DNA from 3 places in the Arthrobacter sp. SLBN-122 genome. Region 1 is predicted to be linked to each of the others. Evidence: riboswitches for the same ligand, from Rfam matches in the RefSeq annotation. Region 1 holds a riboswitch; each other region holds the start of a gene.
The links. Region 1 has a riboswitch for cyclic di-AMP ahead of FBY36_RS13140 (M23 family metallopeptidase). Riboswitches for the same ligand answer to the same signal wherever they lie in the genome.
Positions count from the first base shown of each region.

Region 1 (5,114 bases):
ACGACGACGGCGGCGGGCCTGGCGGCGTCGCGGAGCATGGCGATGTCGCGGAGCCTGGCGATGTCGCGGAGCCTGGCGACGAAGCAAGGACTTCCTGACCACAAACAAACGGCGCCGCCCGGGAAAACCCGGGCGGCGCCGTCGTGCATTAACTTTGGTTACTTGCGCAGCTGGCCCACCACGTAGTCGATGCTGGCCAGCAGCGCCGAGACGTCGCTGGGCTCGATGGCCACGAAGGTGGCGATGCGCAGCTGGTTGCGGCCCAGCTTCCGGTACGGCTCGGTGTCCACAATGCCGTTGGCGCGGAGGACCTTGGCCACGGTGGCAGCGTCAACCGACTCGTCGAAGTCGATCGTGGCGATGACGTTGGAGCGCTCCTCCGGATTGGTCACAAACGGGGTGGCGAACTCCGAGGCGTCGGCCCAGCTGTAGATACGGCCGGCGGAATCGGCGGTCCGCTTGGAGGCGAAGTCGAGGCCGCCGTTGGAGTTCAGCCACTGAACCTGGGCATCCAGGGTTACCAGCGTGGACAGCGACGGCGTGTTGTACGTCTGGTTCACGCGGGAGTTGTCGATGGCGGTCTGCAGGTCCAGGAAGTCCGGGATCCAGCGGCCGCCGGCCTTGATGGCGGCGGCACGTTCCAGCGCCGCGGGGGAGAACAGGCCCAGCCAGAGGCCGCCGTCGGAGGCAAAGTTCTTCTGGGGGGCAAAGTAGTAGACATCACTTTGGGCGACGTCCACGTCCAGCCCGCCGGCCGCGGACGTGGCGTCCACGAGGACCAGCGATTCCTCGTCCGCCCCGGGCACCCGCTGGACGGGGGCTGCAACACCTGTGGAGGTTTCGTTCTGCGGCCAGGCATAAACGTCCACGCCGGCCTCGGCCTGGGCTGCGGGCCGGGTTCCGGGCTCGGACTTGATGATGGAGGAGGCTTCGAGGAAGGGTGCCTTGTTGGTGGCGGCGGCAAACTTGGAACCGAACTCACCGAAGGACAGGTGCTGGGCCTTCTTCTCCACGAGGCCGAAGCTGGCAACGTCCCAGAAAGCGGTGGAGCCGCCCACGCCGAGGACCACCTCGTAGCCGTCCGGAGCCCGGAAGAACTGGCTCAGCCCTTCCCGGACCGACTTGACCAGGTTCTTGACCGGCGCCTGCCGGTGTGAGGTGCCAAGGATCGTCCTGGAAGCCGCTGCCAGCGCGTCGATCTGTTCCTGCCGGACCTTTGACGGACCGGCCCCGAACCGCCCGTCCTGGGGCAGGAGGTTGGCGGGGATCGTGATGCTGGTGTCGCTCACAGGTGCTCCAATTCGGCGGGGACGAAAGCTATGGTCCGGAAGGGCGGGCAGTGGTGGCCGGCAGGGCGCGCGGTGGCTGGGCTGCCGGCTACTCCCATTCTGCCTGAACCGCCGCCGGGGGCGGGAGCCGGGTACGTCATAGTCCGGACAGTGAGACGTGCCCGTCCCGCCCAGCCCTTGGGGCGCAGCTATTCGGACAAAGTCAAAATAGGCTAAGCTTTCCCCCGGACTATTTCGCGGGAAGAGGCGATACGGTGGGACAACGCAAGGTACTGCGCTCGAGGAGCTGAGCTGGATGACGGATCTGATCGACACTACGGAGATGTACCTCAGGACCATCCTGGAGCTTGAGGAAGAAAACATCGTTGCCCTCAGGGCCCGTATCGCCGAACGCCTGCGCCACTCGGGGCCCACCGTCTCCCAGACCATCGGCCGCATGGAGCGGGACGGGCTCGTCGTTGTCTCCGGTGACCGCCACCTGGAACTCACGGATACAGGCCGCAAGCGCGCCACGGAGGTCATGCGCAAGCACCGGCTGGCCGAACGCCTGCTGGCAGATGTCATCGGCCTGGACTGGGCCTACGTCCATGACGAAGCCTGCCGCTGGGAACACGTCATGAGCGAGCGGGTGGAGCGGCGCATCTACGAAATGCTGGGCCACCCCACCGAGTCGCCCTACGGCAATCCCATTCCCGGCCTTGCTGCGCTTGGAGGCCAGGCGGGCCGCGGCTTTGCCGACGGCGCCATCAGCCTGGTGGAAGCAATGAAGAACTACGGGCCCGCCTCGGGCGTGACCATCAGCCGTCTGGCGGAGCCAATCCAGGTGGAACCGGAACTGCTGGCCCAGTTGGATGAGGGCGGGATCCGGCCCGGTGCTGCGGTGACGCTGGAACGCGTGGGCGAGTACATTTCCGTCCGGGTCGCGGGGATCGAAGGGGCGCTGGAGCTGCCGCCCGAGGTTGCTGCCCACGTCTTCGTTGCCATCAACCAGGACTGATCGGGCACTTTCCATACCCCAGACAGGCACGTCCACGCAAAGGTAACGGAATTGTTACCTAGGGACTTAAGCCCCTATAGTGGAACCAAGCGTTGATACATAAGCGTTACCTGACCCGGAGCCGAGCTCTGCCAGCGGGCCAGGTGAACGAGTTCGTTACTGGCAGAGGCGGGGGAACCACAAGCGGCAGCGGGGGACTGCCTTGGGGTGAAGTCCGTCAGCAGCAAGCCTCTCCAGTGAAGGATTCTTCCGGGAATACCCCTGCGCAGAAGCTTGCCTACGGCGGACCGGGTCTTTGAACTCTCTGACCCGAATCCGACAGCTAACTCCGCAGGCTTCTTCCAGAGAGGAACCCTTCTTGACCATGCAGACCCCACGGGGCCGCCGACGCGCGGCCGGCCCCCCTTCGGCACCCCGGGCTGCCGAAGTCGTCGCAGCGGAGCGCCCCCGCGACCTGCATCGCGACGCGCGCCGCCGCCGGGGTCCCTTCCGGCAGATGACGGAGTTTGCCGCCGCCAGCGGCATCGGCCAAAAAGCCGGTATGGCCCTTGCCGCAACGGGCCTGGTGCTGACGGTTACGGTGCCCGCCACGAGTCCCGTCATGGCCACGGACGCCGCCGGCAGTACCCCCATGGCTGCTTCCGCCGTCAGCCCGCAGCCTCAGATTTCCGCTGATATCGGAGCCCAGGTCGACTTCAGCCGCTCCGCGGTGGTGACGCAGGCGGACCCGGACGGGAAGCTGAAGCAGCTCCTGAGCGCGCAGTCCGCCGGCTCCGTCACGCGTGCCGCTTCGGCCGGCACCCTGGCTGCACCCCTCGGGTCCCTCGCCACCGCTTCCCCCTTCGGTTACCGGGTCAGTCCCATCACCGGAGGTTCCGGAGACTTCCACAGGGGCCAGGACTTCGTGGCGCAGTGCGGCACCTCGGTCCTGGCGGCCGCAACAGGGACGGTCACCTTCGCGGGCTGGCACCCGTTCGGCGGCGGAAACCGGGTGGTCATCGACCATGGCAATGGGCTGGAAACCACCTACAACCACCTCTCGTCCTTCAGCGTCAAAGTCGGCCAGACCGTCTCCCGCGGGGATGTCGTGGCACTGAGCGGCACCACCGGCGCGTCCACCGGCTGCCACCTGCACTTCGAGGTCCAGGTCAATGGCGAAGTGGTCGATCCAATGGGCTGGCTGTAACCGAATGATTGCTCACTCTCAGATCGTCGTGACTCGTCGTGACCTGAATGTGACATTGAAACAAAACTGCTGTACCGTCTAACTCGCGTCAACTTTTCCGAAGTTGACGCTCTTGAGTGGATTGCCTAACTCTGCCACCGCTCAAGGTCCGTTCGCATTTCATCGTCTGGCAGGGGCGGGGGAACCAATTTTGGCCTTCATTTCCAGAAGGCCTTGGGGTTAAGACACAAAGCTTCCCAGGAAGCAGCGTGGCCGGGTGACTCCCATCCGAATCCGACAGCTCACCTCGCAGGCATTGGGAGAGGCTACTTCGTGTCTTCACGCCATCATTCTGCGCGCCACCGTGCGCAAACGGTTCGCACCAACCCGCTGGACGCCATGTCCAAGGCTGTCACTGCAAATGCCGGGACCGTAGGCCGCCAGGCTGCCGTTGTGGCAGCGGCTTCGGGCCTCATCCTGAGCATGGGCCTGCCCGCCACGGCAGCTGACACCACTGCCGGTGTCTCTGCCTCCACCGAGTCCGGTTCGGCCCAGACGGCACTCGCCGTCACCGCTGCCCCCACGGCCACGGTGTCCTTCGAGCGTCCGGTCGTCAAGACCACCGCCGCTCCCAAGGTTGAAGCGCTACGTACCCAGTCCACGGCAGCAGCCAACCGCGCGGCCAACACCGCCACTGCAGGCCAGGAGGCGTCCCCGGCCGCAAAGGCGGAAGAGTCCGTATCCGCTGCGGCAACCTCGGGCATTGCCGCTATCGCCTACACCGGCATCGGCCACTCCTACGTGTGGGGCGGCACCAGCCCCGTCACCGGCTGGGACTGCTCCGGTTTCGTGCAGTGGGTTTACGCCCAGGCCGGAATCAGCATCCCCCGCACCAACGCGTGGAGCATCATGACCCCCACCTCCGCACCGCAGCCGGGTGACCTGGTTGTCCAGAACGGTGGCGCGCACGTCGGCATCTACGTCGGTAACGGCATGATGATCAGCGCCCTCAACCCCTCGCAGGGCACGCTGCTCCACTCGCCCGCGGCCACCGGTTCCTCCACGTACTACCACTACAGCAAATAGTTCTTGGGCTTCACGCTCCAGGGGCTTTTTCTTTGCCCAAAGCTTCTTCGCTAAAAACCACATCCCCGTTCGGGACGCGCCGGCGTACCCCCAAGATGCCGGCGCGTCCAACACCCTTCGCCTGCCCACCTGCGGTTCGAGGGAAAACGAAAGAGAGAACTGATGACGACTCGTGCCACCGCACGGCATCGCGCCGAGGTCACCAAAACCAACTCAATCGCTGTCATTGCCAAGGCTGTCAGCGACAACGCAGGCGGCATGGGCCGCCAGGCTGCGGTCATCGCTGCCGCTTCCGGCCTGGTCCTGACCTCCGGCATCGCTGCCAACGCTGCCGACGCCAACGTCAAGCGTGATTCCGCGCCGGCCTCCGCGCTGGAAGTTGGATCCGCCGTTGACGCCCCGATTTCCGCGGCTTCCACCATCTCCATCAGCTACGAGAAGCCTGCCGTGACCACCACGCCGGCTCCCGTCGTCGAGCCTGAGCCCGAGGTCGAGGTGCAGGAAGCCGCTCCCGCTCCTGCCGCGCAGCCCGCTGCTGCCCCCAAAGTCACGGCCAAGGTTGCCACCGCCGCCGCTC
Region 1 covers NZ_VFMS01000001.1:2,812,525-2,817,638, forward strand. The annotation lists gene FBY36_RS13125 (DUF3027 domain-containing protein) at 1-98, shown strand, start outside; gene serC (phosphoserine transaminase) at 159-1,289, opposite strand; gene FBY36_RS13135 (metal-dependent transcriptional regulator) at 1,585-2,286, shown strand; cyclic di-AMP (ydaO/yuaA leader) riboswitch at 2,427-2,638, shown strand; gene FBY36_RS13140 (M23 family metallopeptidase) at 2,651-3,472, shown strand; cyclic di-AMP (ydaO/yuaA leader) riboswitch at 3,601-3,781, shown strand; gene FBY36_RS13145 (C40 family peptidase) at 3,851-4,537, shown strand; gene FBY36_RS13150 (NlpC/P60 family protein) at 4,700-5,114, shown strand, end outside.

Region 2 (5,114 bases), 150 kb from region 1:
TGGCGGCATCGGAATGCCGATCCTTGCCAGCATCCTCACGGCATGGCTGACCTTCCTCAGCCGGAACTGGCGTCCCCTGGTGCTGATCGGCGGTGCAGCCGCAGCCTCCGTCAGCGCCACAACCTTTGGCAAGAAGCTGGTGGGCCGTACCCGCCCGGACCACGCGGACGCCGTTCCCCCGTACGAGGATTCGCCCTCCTTCCCCAGCGGCCACACCCTGAACACCACCGTGGTGATCAGCCTGGTGATTTACCTCATCTGCCTTCAGTTCCATACGATGCGGGTCCGCGTCACTGCCATCACCGCCGGTTCCCTCTTCATCATCGCCATGGGACTGAGCCGGGTCTTCCTGGGCCACCACTGGCTGACGGACGTCATGGCCGGGTGGATCCTGGGACTGGCCTGGGTGGCCATCGTCATCCTGGCCCACAGGCTGTTCCACCTGGTCCGCAGGCGCGAACACATCGGCGCAGCGCCGTCGTTCGACCGTCCGATTGTCCGCGACGTGGTGGCCGAGGAACTGCACGACGGCGGATCTTCCAGACGTGGGAAGGACAGCGGCGGGTGATAGTTTTGGGGGATGCGCACTCTCGTTGTTGACCACCCCCTGGTCGCCCACAAGCTCACCGTCCTGCGGGACAAGAACACGCCGTCGCCGGTCTTCCGCCAGCTGACGGAAGAGCTGGTGACCCTGCTGGCGTACGAAGCGACGCGGGAGGTCCGCACGGAGCCCGTCACCATCCAAACGCCGGTCAGCACCACCATCGGCACCGCGTTCACCAAGCCCACCCCGCTGGTGGTTCCCATCCTCCGCGCGGGTTTGGGCATGCTGGAGGGCATGACCAAGCTCGTTCCCACCGCTGAGGTGGGCTTCCTGGGCATGGCCCGGGACGAGGAAACGCTGGACATCATCACCTACGCAGAGCGCCTGCCGGAGGACCTCACCGGCCGCCAGGTCTTCGTCCTGGACCCCATGCTGGCCACCGGCGGAACCCTGCGCGAAGCCATCAAGTTCCTGTTCAAGCGCGGCGCCTCCGACGTCACCTGCATCTGCCTGCTGGCCGCCCCCGAGGGCCTGGCCCGGCTGGAAGAGGAACTGTCAGGGGCCAACGTGCACATCGTCCTGGCCTCCATCGACGAGAAGCTCAACGAGAAGTCCTACATCGTTCCCGGCCTGGGCGACGCCGGCGACCGCCTCTACGGCATCGCCGGGTAGATTTCACCCTTTTTCAAAAGAGTTCCCGCCGCTAGCCTGTGCGGATGGACTGGAAACTCGAGCTTGTCTTTCTCCCCGTGTCCGACGTTGACCGCGCCAAGGACTTCTACGTCAATAAAGTGGGCTTTAACGCCGATTTCGACGAGCGGCCCTCGGACTCCATCCGCTTCGTGCAGCTGACGCCGCCCGGTTCGGCCTGCTCCATCTGCATCGGCGAAGGCCTCACCGACGCCCCTCCCGGCACCGGTTCCAACCTGCAGCTGGTGGTCAACGACATCAAAGCCGCCCATGACCACCTGAAGAACAACGGCGTGGATGTCAGCGACGTGGACGTGCAGGATTGGGGTCACTTCGTCTACTTCGCCGACCCCGACGGAAACAAGTGGGCTGTCCAGTACATCCCGTGGCGGAACACCGGACAGGACGCCGGTTAACCACAAACGCGGGCCGCATCATGAAGATGCGGGCCCGCGGTTGAAGGTGGCTTGCCTAGTACCAGTTGTGCGCCAGGTGGAAGTTCAGCGCGCCGCAAGGCGACTGGTAGCGCTCCTGGATGTAATTCAGGCCCCAGTTGATCTGCGTGCGGTAGTTGGTGAGGTAGTCCGGGCCGGAGCTGGCCATCTTCTCGGCAGGCAGGGACTGGACAATGCCGTATGCCCCGCTGCTGGCATTGGTGGCCGTGGTGGTCCAGTCCGATTCCTTGGTCCACAGCGTCTGCAGGCACTGCATCTGGTCCGGTGCCCAGCCAAAGGTCCCCAGCTGGCTGGCGGCGTAGGCTTGGGCCCCGGCGGGATCGTTGACCGCGACGGCGGGAGCCGGCTCGGGTGCGCGGGCGGGCTCGGGAGCTGGCGCCGGGGCAGGGGCGGGCGCTTCGGGCGCGGCCGGTGCTGCAGCGGGGGCCGGTTCCGCTGCCTGCGGTGCCATGCTGATGGCGGCGGGAGCCGGGCTGGCCGCCGGGTTGGAACGGATTTCGCTCTTCTCGATGCTCATTTGAGCGTCTGACGCTGTAGTGGAAGAGTTCGACCCGGTGGATGACACCGGAGTCATACTGCTGGTGGCCTGTCCTGCCGCGCCAACCCCCACCAGCACCGCACAGGATGCTGCAAGGACGGCCGCGCGCTGGCCCAGGGTGGTCTTCTTTGCCTGCTGCTTGGCCCGGTGTTTAGCCTTTGCCTGCAGCAGACGTGCTTCTGCCGTGTTCTTGGACATGATTGATCGCCTCTCACACCTGCGGAGTTAGCTGTCGGGTTCGGATGAGGGCATCCGGCCGTACGGAAAGATCACGTACTGGCTTAACCCCAAGGGCATTCAGTGCCCGGGACGGTGGGTCCCCCGCCTCTGCCGTAGCTCAATCGGAATCCGGGGAAGCGGCAGAGCTTGGCGTCAACCCGGGATATGCGGCCCGAACGGGGACCGCACCCAATCGACGGTACAGGAAGAACACGCCAAAGTCACATTTAGGTAACGGAAGTCACGAGGCACAGCGCGTCGAATTGCGGGACCTGCCGTGGGCTATGGCAGTTTGGCGGCTCACCAATACCAGACCGTTACCAGGCCAATGGTGTCCTACCGGGTGAGTTGGTACACGGTGGAGTTACCTACGGACTGGGCCTGGAAGTTGTCCTGGACCCACGCAGCAACCTCGGAGTTGCCGCTGCGGCCGCCCATGCCGCCCCCGCCCATACCGCCGCCTTCGATGAAGTAGCCGATCTCTCCTTTGGCCACCATGGCCTGGAACCCGGCGAGCGTGGGGTATGGGTCGCCGCCGTTCCAGCCGCCCAGGGAAATGACGTCCGTGTTGGTGGCGAGTTCCAGGTTGGCTGCCTGGCTGGCGCCGGACACAATCGCCGACCATTTTGTGGTGGTACCCGCCAGAAGTGCCGTCACTGCGGCATCTGCCGTTCCTTCACCCGGGCCGCCGGATCCATCCGTGGCACCGCCGGGGCCAGTTGCACCGTCGAAACCACGGGAGGGATCAAGCCCGCCAGCGCCTGGGGCAGAGTCCATAGCGGCGGCATCCCTGCCGCCTGCCCGGTTGCCGCCCAGCCCCGCGGCCCGGCTCCCGAAGCCAGCCGCCGACGAACCCGCGGGCCCCGACGTCGGAATGGAGCCTGAGTGTGCAGAGGCAGCGGTGGCGAGTGTCCACGCGCCGGTTCCGAGTCCTCCGGCCAGGAGGGATACGACGACGACGGCGGCCGCGCCGGCCCGCCGGAACCATCCGGAGGTGCCCAGTGCGTCGAGGCGGAGGAGGATTGCGGCGGCCGCCAGGACACCCAGGGCGATGATGGTGACGCGAAGCCAGGGGAGCCATGACGCGTCGCGGCCCAGCAGGACGGCGGACCAGATGGAGGTGCCAAGGATGGCGGCGGCCAGGACGGTCCGGGCCGGCCAGTAATCCCGGCCGCGCCACAGTTCCACGCTGCCGATGCCCACCAGCGCTGCGACCGCCGGTGCCAGTGCTACCGAGTAGTACGGGTGGACGATGCCGCTCATGAAGCTGAAGACGCCCGCGGTGACCAGGAGCCAGCCGCCCCACAGGATCAGCGCGGCACGGCCCGGGGAGGTCCTGACTTCGCGGCGCGTGAACCACAAGCACGCCACCAGCAGGACCAGGGCGGCAGGCAGCAGCCAGGACACTTCGCCGCCAAAGCTGGTGCCGAACATCCGCAGCAGGCCCGCAGCCCCGCCGAACCCGGCGTTCCCGCCGCCTAAGCGGCCTCCGGGTCCGCCGGCGTCCCCGGCTCCGCCGTCGGGCATGCCTTCGCCGGAACCGGTGATGCGGGCCAGTCCGTTGTAGCCGAAGGTCAGTTCCAGGAAGCTGTTGGTGCTGGATCCTGCCATGTACGGTCGCTCGGAGGCCGGCGTCAGCTGGAAAAGGGCGATGTAGCCGCCGGCAACCACGACGATCCCTCCCAAGGCGCCCAGCAGGTGCGCCAGCCGGCGTCCGGTCGACGTGGGGGCGGCCCAAAGATAGGCGAGTCCCAGCGCCGGGACGATCAGGAAACCCTGCAGCATCTTGGTGAGGAACGCCAGGCCAATCACGGCCCCCGCAGCGACAAGCCACGTCCATCCCGCCCGCTCGATGGCGCGGGTGGTGAAGTAGGCGGCGAGCACCCGGCACAGCGTGAGCATGGCGTCCGGGTTGTTGAACTTGAACATGAGCGCAGCCACCGGCGTCAGCGCCAGGGCGCCGCCGGCGAGCAGGCCCGCAGCCGGTCCGGAAACGCGCTTTACGGCCAGGTAGAGAAAGCCGACGGCGGCCACCCCCATGAGTGCCTCCGGCACCAGCATGCTCAGCGGCGAGAATCCGAAGATGCGCCCTGCAAGGGCGGGGATCCAGAGTGCTGCCGGCGGCTTGTCGACGGTGATGGCGTTGCCGGCGTCGAGCGGGCCGAAGAGGAACGCGGTCCAGTCCTTGGTGCCGGCCTGGATGGCTGCCGCATAGAACGGGTTTCCGTAACCGGTTGCTGCCAGGTTCCAGAGGTACAGGACCGCCGTGGCCACCAGAAGCCCTGCGGCGGACGGCCGTACCCAACGGGGCTGGGCACCGAATATGTAGCGGCTCCAGCGGGATCCCGGCACAGCCGACCCGGTCATGGACACCGCTTGTCCGGATGACGAGGGTTGCCGGCCTGCGGCTGAACCGGCGTCCGCGGGGGAGACGGTGCAGGTCATGATGCTGCCGTTTATCTCGAAGGCGTGGTGTCTTTCGTGGCCCTGTTGCTGAGGTTGCCGCGGAACACCCACAGCCGGAACAGCAGGAACCGGGCCGCCGTCGCCGCAAGGTTCGCCGCCACAACGGTGAGGATTTCCACCCACCGGTCGGGCGCCGTCGTCCGGTGGACCAGGGCGAGTGCCCCGGAGGTGAGCAGCAGGCCGATGCCGAACACGATCAGCC
Region 2 covers NZ_VFMS01000001.1:2,658,890-2,664,003, forward strand. The annotation lists gene FBY36_RS12475 (phosphatase PAP2 family protein) at 1-568, shown strand, start outside; gene upp (uracil phosphoribosyltransferase) at 581-1,216, shown strand; gene FBY36_RS12485 (glyoxalase superfamily protein) at 1,261-1,650, shown strand; gene FBY36_RS12490 (hypothetical protein) at 1,706-2,425, opposite strand; cyclic di-AMP (ydaO/yuaA leader) riboswitch at 2,431-2,591, opposite strand; gene FBY36_RS12495 (ArnT family glycosyltransferase) at 2,783-4,891, opposite strand; gene FBY36_RS12500 (bifunctional glycosyltransferase family 2/GtrA family protein) at 4,903-5,114, opposite strand, start outside.
Region 2: it holds a riboswitch for cyclic di-AMP, as region 1 does, so the genes downstream of both, FBY36_RS12490 (hypothetical protein) here and FBY36_RS13140 (M23 family metallopeptidase) in region 1, are expected to answer to the same signal.

Region 3 (5,114 bases), 1.4 Mb from region 1:
TCGCCGCGCCCGCTCCTCTTCGAGCAGCAGACGGAACCGTTCGAAATCTGGCATGGGGAAAGCCTAGCGCGTCAGTCAGTACCAGTTCAGGGCGATGGAATGGTTCCACGCCCCGCAGGGCGAACCGTAGCGGTCACGGATATAGCCAAGGCCCCATTCGACCTGCGTCCGGTAGCTTGTCAGCCAGTCGCTGCCGGCGCTGGCATACTTGCCCGGCGGCAGCGACTGGGCAATCCCGTAAGCTCCGGACCAGGCGTTGGTGGCGGTGGTCAGCCAGTTGGATTCCTTGGTCCACAGCCGGGCCAGGCACAGGAATTGGTCCTGGCCCCATCCGAAGGCAGCAAGGCGTCCGGACGCGTAGCTTTTCGCCCCGGCCGGATCGTTGACAGCTCCACCGGGAACGGAAGGAACGACGACGGCGGGCGGGCTTGGCAGGGCCGGCGCCGGTGGCGGTGGCGGTGGCGGTGGCGGCGGCGGCGTCCGGAACGGCAGGAGCTGGATTGTTGGCGGGTGCGACCGGTCCCGGATTTGCCGGTGTTGGATCCACCTGGACGGGATTAGCGCCAATGGCAGCTGGGGCGGCGGGCTGCTGGGCGGCAGCGGCTGCCTGGCGGCGGGCCTGCTCCTCCCCGGCGGCGCGCTTGGCCGCCTGGGCCGCCTCGTAGGCCGCCAGCGCTGCCTGGCCTTGGCGATACTCCCCCTCAAGGGCCGCCGTCGTACCCTTCAGGGTGGCAAGCTGGGCAGTCAGCTCGCCACTGTGCTGCTGTTCCCCGGCCACCTGGCGGTTCAATGCGTCCCGGGCGGAACGGGCGGCCTCGGATTTAACCTTCGTCTCCCCGGCCAGGAGTTCCCCCTCGCTCCTGGCAAGCTGTTCCTGTTCCCTGAGCGCAGCGGCAACCTTTCCTGCCGCTGCCGCCTTATTCACCAGCGCAGCAGTCTTATCCCCTACAAGCTTGACCACGTTGAGCCCCTGGGTGCTGTTGGTCCCCAGGGCATCGAGCGCCACCGGGCCAGCTGGTCGTCTGCGCGGGCTGCCTGCGCAGACACCGTCTCCAACTTCGAGGCAGCCACCTGAAGCTCCGCATCCGCCGCAGCGTGGTCGGCGGCAGCCCGAACCGCCGCATCCCCGGCCGCCTCCGACTGCTCCTGGAGACCGCTGAGCAGCCCGTTGATCGCGGTGATCTCCGCGGCCTTTGCCGCTTCGGACGATTGTGCCTGCTGCACCTCTGCCCAGGAGGGGTATCCGCCGGGCGGCCCCACCTCTGCTGCGGCCGGCAGTGCGGTGGCGCCGGCAAGGGCGACAGCCATCAGGCCCGCGAACAGCGGGAACGGCCGTTTTGTAACGAACAGGGGCATAGTTCCGCAGCCTACAGCCGGGTGCGGCGGTGAAGCAGTGGCCTGTAGCCGCATTGTTACCCTTTCGGCGCCATTTGCCGGTTTCCCTGTCTTGTGGGGTCAGCCCTGAGATTCGAGGTACATCAAGACGTTTGCGGAATTGAGAGGAAAACCTCGTATGTTATCCAAATGTGACAATGACCCTGAGAGCGGGTTATGGTCTTTGAGTGTCCCTCTCAGACGGGACATTCCCATCAGTATGCCGAGCCCTGCCGCTGATCATGGGATTCACCGTTTCCAGATGGCAGGGACGGGGGAACCAAGTTTCCACGGCCACTTGTGGCCTTGGGGTTAAGTCGGTAGAGCTCCGCTTGCGGAGCCGCTACCGGCCGGGCATCTCCAGCCCGAACCCGACAGCTCACCCCGCAGGCATGGGAGAGGCGATCAAACGTGTCAAAAAATTCCATTACTGCCCGTCACCGCGCGACTCCGGCCCGCTCCATTGTGCTCGAGGGCCTCGCCGTAACCGCCAAGTCCCAGGCCCGCTCGCTGGGCCGCCCGGCGCTCGCAGTTGCTGCAGCGTCAGGCATTGCATTCGGCGTCGGAGCCCCGGCCCATGCAGGTGTCACCGGTCCGGATACCACTGAGAACACCAGCGTCCAGGCGTACTCGGCACCTGCAGCCCCGGCAGCAGCACCCGCCGCAGCAGGCAACGTCCACACCGTCGTAGCCGGCGACACCATCGGGGCCATCGCGGCCGCCTACGGCGTCAGCCTCAACGACGTCCTGTCCGCCAACGGACTGGGCCTGTCCTCAATCATCTACCCCGGTGACCAGATCCGGATCCCCGGCGCAGGCTACACCGCAGCACCGGCTCCGGCCCCTGCCGCAGCTCCGGTCCAGGCTGCGGCCGCAACCGCACCGGCGAACACCGGCATGAACATGTCCTACGCCTCCGCCACCCCGCTGGCCTCCACCGGCACGGGAACCGGCGCTGCGATCCTGGCATCGGCTTACAGCCAGGTTGGCGTGGGCCAGGACTGCACCGCAATGGTTGAAAAGGCCCTGCGCTCCGTCGGCAAGTCCGTCGGAGACCTGGCCCCCACCCAGTTCTTCCAGTACGGAACCGTTGTCAGCGCCCCCGCCCCCGGTGACCTGATCATCACCTCCGGCCACGTTGGCGTTTACGCCGGCGACGGCCAGGTTGTCAGTGGCGGCGTCAACGGCTACAGCACTGAAGTCCACTCCATCAGCTGGCTCGGCGGCTACTCCGCAGTCCGCGTAGCCTAGTCTCCGCGGCGCTTCGCGGCAGCGAAGCCAGTCACAACAGGAGGGTGGCAGCCGGGTATTCCCGGCCGCCGCCCTCCTGTCGTTTTCCCACTGGCACGAGCCGTCAGGTCCCGCAGAAGGTCATGTAGTTGCCGAATTCTTCAGGGGCACCCTCGGCGTAGCGTTCCAGCCCGGGACGTTCGGTAAAGGGGGCACCGATGGCCTCGAGCAGCTGCTGCAGGGGCGCGAGGTTTCCTTCGGTGGCAGCTGAGAGGGCTTCCTCAACCAGGTGGTTCCGGGGAATGTAGACCGGGTTCACGCTGTCCATCAGTTCCGCATCGGGTTCCATGGCCTGCCACCGCTCCGCCCAGGCGTCGAACGCGGCCAGGTCAAGGACCATGCCGCGGACGGGACGGAGGTCGCCCCGGGCGGCCTTGCCCAGGTTACGGAAGAACAAGGTGTAGTCCACCGGGCCGTCCTTCAGGATGGCGATGGCATCGTCCACCAGGGCTGAGGAGTCCTCGCCGCTTTCCGCGCCGCTTCCCAGGCCCAGCTTGCGTTTCATACCGCCGGACCACGCCTTGCTGTACTGTCCGCGGAACCCGCCGAGCACTTCCACGGCCGGGGCAACCGCCTTTTCCTGGTCCTCGTCGATGAGCGGCAGCATCGCCTCGGCGAGCCGGGCAAGGTTCCATTCGGCAAGCACTGGCTGGTTGGCATAGGCGTAGCGTCCGCTGACGTCGATGGAACTGTAGACGGCGGCGGGATTGAACGCGTCCATGAACGCGCACGGGCCGTAATCGATGGTTTCCCCTGAGATGGTCATGTTGTCCGTATTCATCACACCGTGCACGAATCCCACCAGCATCCACCGGGCCACCAGTTCTGCCTGGGCGGAGACGACGGAGCTGAACAACGCAAGGTAGGGGTTTTCGGCTTCGGCAGCGTGCGGATAGTGCCTGCTGATGGCATGGTCCGCCAGCCGCTTCAGGAGGTCCAGGTTTTCCGTGGCGCGCGCGTACTGGAAGCTGCCAACGCGCAGGTGGCTGCTTGCCACCCGTGCCAGGACGGCACCGGGCAGCATGCCGTCGCGCCGGACCTGCCGGCCGGTTGCCACCACGGCGAGCGAGCGGGTGGTGGGAATGTCCAGGGCGTGCATGGCCTCACTGACCACATATTCACGGAGCATGGGCCCGACGACGGCACGGCCGTCCCCGGCGCGGGCGAAAGGCGTGCGTCCCGAGCCTTTGAGATGGACGTCCAGGAGGCGGCCGCTTTGGTCCGTGACCTCCCCCAGCAGCAGCGCACGTCCGTCACCGAGCAGGGGTGAGTAACCGCCGAACTGGTGCCCTGCATATGCCTGGGCCACCGGAGTGGCGCCAGCGGGTATGTAATTGCCCACCAGGAGCCGTAGCCCTTCGCTGCTGCGGAGGTACTGCGGATCGAGGCCCAGGTCCCGTGCGAGCTTGTCGTTCAGGACCAGAAGCTCGGGACTGGGTGCTTCCTCGGCATGCCAGGGAACGGCGAGTTCGGCCAGTTCCCGTGCGAAACGGCCGTCAAAAGTGACCGTGGATTCAGCTGATGCCGTCATGGTTTAACCCTATCGCCGTAGTTTCGCCTGCCGCTTCCCGGATCTGTTGCCGCCGATGGGGAACGGCAATGCGCTGCAGGTCCTCAGCGGCAATGACCGTGGTTTCCGGAGCCCGGGCCCTTGCCTGCTCCGCGAGGTGGGAGACGTTGTTGCCGTACCGTGCTGAAAAATGCGTGAGCACCAGCGTCCGGGCCTTCCCAGACGCCGCCAGTTCGCCGGCCTGCCCGGCGGTCAGGTGCAGGTATTGCCGGGCCAGGCCGGCGTCGTCGTCACTAAACGTGGACTCCGTGACCAGCAGGTCCGTGCCCGCTGCCAATTCTTCTGCACCGGGACACGGTGCGGTGTCCATGATGAAGGCAAACCGCTGGCCCGGCCTGGGAATGCTCACGTCCTCCATCCGGGCTGTCCCCAGGACCCCCTGCCGCTGGAGCCGGCGGACGTCGGGCCCTTCGATGCCCGCCGCCCGGAGCCGTTCCGGCAGAAAGGTGCGGCCTTCGGGCTCGGTGAGCAGATAACCGTACGTCTCGATGCGGTGCTTCAGGGGCCGGACCTCAAGGCCTTCCGCCACGGGTCCGGCGCCGGAGTGCGGGTGCAGCCGCAGGTCGATGCCGGGAGAGCTGACGGCCACCAGGGCCTGGACCACATCGCCGCCGGACGCCGGATAATGCAGGTGGACCGGGTGCCGCACCCCGTCCAGGGCCATCCTGGAGAGGACTCCGGGCAGGCCGAAGCAATGGTCCCCGTGCACGTGGGTGAGGCAAATCCTGGTGATGCTGCTTGCCGCTGCTCCGGCATGAATCATTTGGCGCTGGGTGCCCTCGCCGGGATCGAAAAGCAGTCCTTCGCCGTCCCAGCGCAGCAGGTAGCCGTTGTGGTTCCTGGTCCGGGTGGGGACCTGTGATGCGGTGCCCAGCACCAC
Region 3 covers NZ_VFMS01000001.1:4,241,917-4,247,030, forward strand. The annotation lists gene FBY36_RS19465 (TraR/DksA family transcriptional regulator) at 1-54, opposite strand, end outside; gene FBY36_RS20940 (hypothetical protein) at 76-567, opposite strand; gene FBY36_RS20945 (hypothetical protein) at 946-1,356, opposite strand; cyclic di-AMP (ydaO/yuaA leader) riboswitch at 1,615-1,782, shown strand; gene FBY36_RS19475 (C40 family peptidase) at 1,786-2,625, shown strand; gene FBY36_RS19480 (protein adenylyltransferase SelO) at 2,729-4,195, opposite strand; gene FBY36_RS19485 (ribonuclease Z) at 4,179-5,114, opposite strand, start outside.
Region 3: it holds a riboswitch for cyclic di-AMP, as region 1 does, so the genes downstream of both, FBY36_RS19475 (C40 family peptidase) here and FBY36_RS13140 (M23 family metallopeptidase) in region 1, are expected to answer to the same signal.